2 regions of the Buttiauxella gaviniae genome follow, and region 2 is predicted to be linked to the other one. Evidence: predicted binding sites of a transcription regulator. Region 2 holds the regulator's gene; the other holds the start of a gene.
The links. The regulator LexA, encoded in region 2, represses DNA repair genes until DNA is damaged. The targets are predictions, from matches to a motif close to TNCTGTATGTACATACAGNA.
Positions count from the first base shown of each region.

Region 1: the regulator LexA is predicted to act here: its motif matches at 1,131-1,150, upstream of AB1E22_RS00905 (metal-dependent hydrolase).

Region 1 covers NZ_JBFMVT010000002.1:52,937-55,139, reverse strand. The annotation lists gene AB1E22_RS00910 (L-cystine transporter) at 1-389, opposite strand, end outside; gene AB1E22_RS00905 (metal-dependent hydrolase) at 523-1,113, opposite strand; gene kduD (2-dehydro-3-deoxy-D-gluconate 5-dehydrogenase KduD) at 1,227-1,988, opposite strand; gene hxpB (hexitol phosphatase HxpB) at 2,142-2,203, opposite strand, start outside.
Region 2 covers NZ_JBFMVT010000002.1:2,215,797-2,217,999, forward strand. The annotation lists gene plsB (glycerol-3-phosphate 1-O-acyltransferase PlsB) at 1-281, opposite strand, end outside; gene AB1E22_RS10935 (diacylglycerol kinase) at 408-776, shown strand; gene lexA (transcriptional repressor LexA) at 885-1,493, shown strand; gene dinF (MATE family efflux transporter DinF) at 1,556-2,203, shown strand, end outside.

The sequences.
Region 1 (2,203 bases), 2.2 Mb from region 2:
AACAGGTTGGTGACCAGCACACCGACAAGCGCAGAAATTAACGTGGTAAATAGCAGCGTCCCGATAGTCAGAACGCTGATTTTACCTAATGAAGAGGCATTATGCAGGCGTGCAACCGCGCTCAAAATAGAGGCGAACACTAAAGGCATGACGATCATCTGCAACAGTTGTACATAGCCGTTACCGACGACGTTAAACCATTGGATTGATTGTTTGAGGACCGGGCTGTCTTCACCATAGATAGTGTGCAGCGCAAGGCCAAACACGACGCCGATAACCAAACCGAGCAGTACTTTTTTAGCCAGACTCCACTGCTTGTGGCGAGTTTGCGCCAGCAATAGCAGCAGAATAACGAACACGATAACGTTCGCTATAAGTGGAAAATTCATCCCCGTTTCTCCTGAGTGGATTATTGATAGATGGACTGATTGCCATCTTTATTCTGTAAATCGTACCAGAAGCGAATAACGACGCTTATATTCAAAAAGAATTGTTTATTACATTTTGAATGATTTCGTTTAATTATCGTTCCAGGTGGTTATTTAAAAGGCTATTAAAGGTCATTTGCATGGAAATTATCACATGGGATGACCATCGTACTGCACTGTTATCGGGCAAACTTTGCGGCATCCACACCGCAAGGCCAAACAATGCCATACATATAGCCCGCTCAAGTTGGTTGCCTTTTTGTGGTCTGACGATGGGGAAGCGGAAACGCCAGCGGCACGGCCAGAGCAGCGGCACGCCGGCAGGAGTCAGCATATCGGCGAGAATGTGGCTTAAATAACCGAGCACCATACCTTGCAGCGCATCCGCAGGAATGAGCCAGGTTTCCGGAACTTTCAGGTAGAACAATGCAAGGCTTGCAAAGACGGCAAACAAGCTATGGGTAAAACCGCGATGGCCGCAGGCTCGCGCAATGGGTTTTGCAATCCAGGGCAAACGCTGCCCCAAAAATGACTTGGGATGATCAATATCGGGCAGCAAGCAGGTGAGAATGGCCGAAGGCACAATGTGCCACCAGTCTCCCTGGGCGAGCACAGGCGTGAGTTCGGCGTTTTTTGCGAATACTGCGCAGGCTATAGAAAAAAGAAGATGGCCTTCCGCCGTCATGATACTACCTGGATGAAAACTGTCGATTCATACAGTATAGGGATTTTATACAGTAGACGGAAGAGGTGACGGCGTAACATTTTGCTACCGCCGATTGTTCGGCGGCGGCATGTTTAGCGGGCTAGCCACCCTCCGTCGACGGCAATGGTGTAGCCGTTAACATAATCCGAAGCGCTTGAGGCGAGGAAAACAATCGGGCCTTGCAGATCGGAAGGAACGCCCCAGCGACCGGCAGGGATACGGTCGAGAATTTCCTGGCTTCTGGCTTCGTCATCGCGCAGTTGCTGCGTATTGTTCGTGGCCATATACCCCGGGGCGATGGCATTCACATTGATATTGTATTGCGCCCATTCGTTTGCCAGCAGCCGCGTAACGCCGAGCACGGCACTTTTCGATGCGGTATAAGAAGGGACGCGGATCCCGCCCTGGAATGAGAGCATGGAGGCGATATTAATGATTTTGCCGCCGTTTCCCTGCTTGATGAACTGTTTTGCCACCGCCTGAGAGAGAAAGAACACCGATTTAATGTTCAGATTCATCACGTCGTCCCAGTTTTTCTCGCTAAATTCCAGAGCATCTTCACGGCGAATGGTTCCGGCGTTATTCACCAGAATATCTATTTTTCCCATACCGGCGACGGCTTGCTCAATGATATCGGGTATCGCGTCTTGCTGGCTTAAATCGGCCTGAATTGCGATAAAGCGGCGGCCCAGATCCTGTACTTTTTGCGCCGTTTCGTGAGGGACTTTTCGGCTAACGCTGACGATGTCACACCCGGCTTCGGCAAGACCGATCGCCATTCCCTGGCCCAAGCCCGTATCACATCCTGTGACAATGGCGACTTTGCCTTGCAGATTAAAAGCATTGAGAATCATAGTTACCCCGATATCCGGAAAAGCGCTATTGCGCGTGTGGATTAAGAGTAGATAGGGGGAGGAATAAATTCAAATGAATATGAAATGGCGTTTTAATAATTTTGACGCAGGTATGATTTTGAGAAAGATGCGGGGGATCCCGCATCTCAAAATTTAGCCAATCAGATGTTCGGCGCGTAATTCAACCAGCGAAGGTAGTTTTACATTCGCCAGGA
Region 2 (2,203 bases):
TAAGTGAAGACACGCGGCCCGCCATGGATAAAGACATAGCGTGGCAATAAAGCGCCGTCTATTTCTAACGGCTCCAGAGGATCGGGCAAGTTATGCGCGAGGCATTGCGCGCGCAAGGTTAATAAATCCGCCTTTGAGTTATACGGCAAAACGTACATGATTGGGCGAGTGGGATCTAAGCCCAGTTCGGCCTGTGGATCAGCCGGAATGGACTTGCTCTTTACCAGAACGCCTAATGGTAAATTAAGTAATTTGTAGTAAATTCTTGGCCAGCCTGACATAAACGATGTAAAGCCTCAGGTTAATGATGCAAATTCGCCGCAAGAATATCAGAATCTTGTCTGAATTTCTGTGGCGTTCAACTATTGATAAGCATTGACGCAAATAATTTGAAAAGGTTTCCCTAAATGGCGAGTAGCACCACTGGACTTACCCGTATTATCAAAGCCGCAGGCTATTCATGGAAAGGGCTTAAAGCAGCCTGGATTAACGAAGCCGCTTTTCGTCAAGAAGGCGTCGCCGCGGTTATCGCCATTGCCATTGCCTGCTGGTTAGATGTCGACCCTATTACCCGTATTTTACTGATCGGTTCTGTCGTGCTGGTCATGATTATCGAAATTCTCAATAGCGCGATTGAGGCGCTTGTTGACCGTGTTGGCACGGATTATCACGAACTTTCAGGGCGCGCCAAAGATATGGGCTCTGCCGCTGTATTAATCGCCATTATCCTTGCGGTGATCACCTGGGTCACGCTGCTTTGGCAGCATTTGCGATAGTCTTTCCAGAATAGTTAAGTGCCTGGTTTTTTGCTCAATTTGTGGTTCCAAAATCGCCTTTGACTGTATATACTCACAGCATAACTGTATAAACACCCAGGGGGCGGAATGAAAGCGTTAACTACCAGGCAGCAAGAGGTGTTTGATCTTATTCGGGATCATATCAGCCAGACCGGCATGCCACCGACTCGTGCCGAGATTGCTCAACGTCTGGGGTTCCGTTCTCCGAACGCCGCTGAAGAGCATTTGAAAGCACTTGCCCGTAAAGGCGTGATTGAAATTGTTTCTGGCGCATCACGTGGTATTCGTTTGCTGGTGGAAGAGGTCACAGGTATTCCGCTGGTCGGGCGTGTTGCGGCGGGTGAACCGCTTCTGGCGCAGCAACATATCGAAGGTCACTATCAGGTTGATCCTTCGTTGTTCAAGCCGAATGCTGATTTCTTACTGCGCGTAAGCGGGATGTCCATGAAAGACATCGGCATTATGGATGGCGATCTGCTTGCTGTTCATAAAACTCAGGATGTGCGCAATGGCCAGGTTGTGGTTGCGCGCATTGATGACGAAGTTACCGTTAAGCGCTTAAAGCAGCAGGGTAATACCGTCCATCTGCTGCCAGAAAACAGCGAATTTGAACCGATTATCGTTGACCTGCGTGAGCATAACTTCTCCATCGAAGGCTTGGCGGTTGGGGTTATTCGCAACGGCGACTGGCTGTAAAACTTCTTTAGGCGATGCGCATTCCAGCGCATCGCTATCCTCACTCTCTTTCTGGATTAGCCATGCGATTTTTCTCGACGGCTGATAGCGCGCTCTGGCGCCTCGCCTTACCCATGATTTTTTCCAATATCACCGTTCCCCTGCTTGGCCTGGTGGATACGGCAGTTATTGGTCATTTGGATAGCCCCGTTTATCTCGGCGGTGTCGCTATCGGCGCAACGGCAACCAGCTTCTTATTTATGCTGCTATTGTTTTTGCGCATGAGCACCACGGGTTTAACCGCCCAGGCTTTCGGCGCCAACAATCCCTCAGCTTTAGCGCGTGCTCTGGTTCAGCCTTTAATGCTGGCATTAGGGGCGGGCGCTGCGATTATCCTGTTACGTGACCCGCTGATTTCCCTGGCCCTGCATATCGTTGGTGGTAATCAGGATGTGCTCTGGCAGGCACAGCGTTTTCTTGAGATCCGCTGGCTAAGCGCTCCGGCCTCGCTGGCTAATCTCGTGCTGCTGGGGTGGCTACTGGGTGTTCAATATGCCCGTGCGCCCGTTATTTTGCTGGTTGTGGGGAACGTGCTGAATATTGTGCTCGATGTGTGGCTGGTTATGGGCCTGCATATGAATGTGCAGGGGGCTGCACTGGCGACGGTCACTGCGGAATACGCAACGTTTATCATCGGCCTGTTGATGGTGAAAAAGGTGATGGGGTTGCGC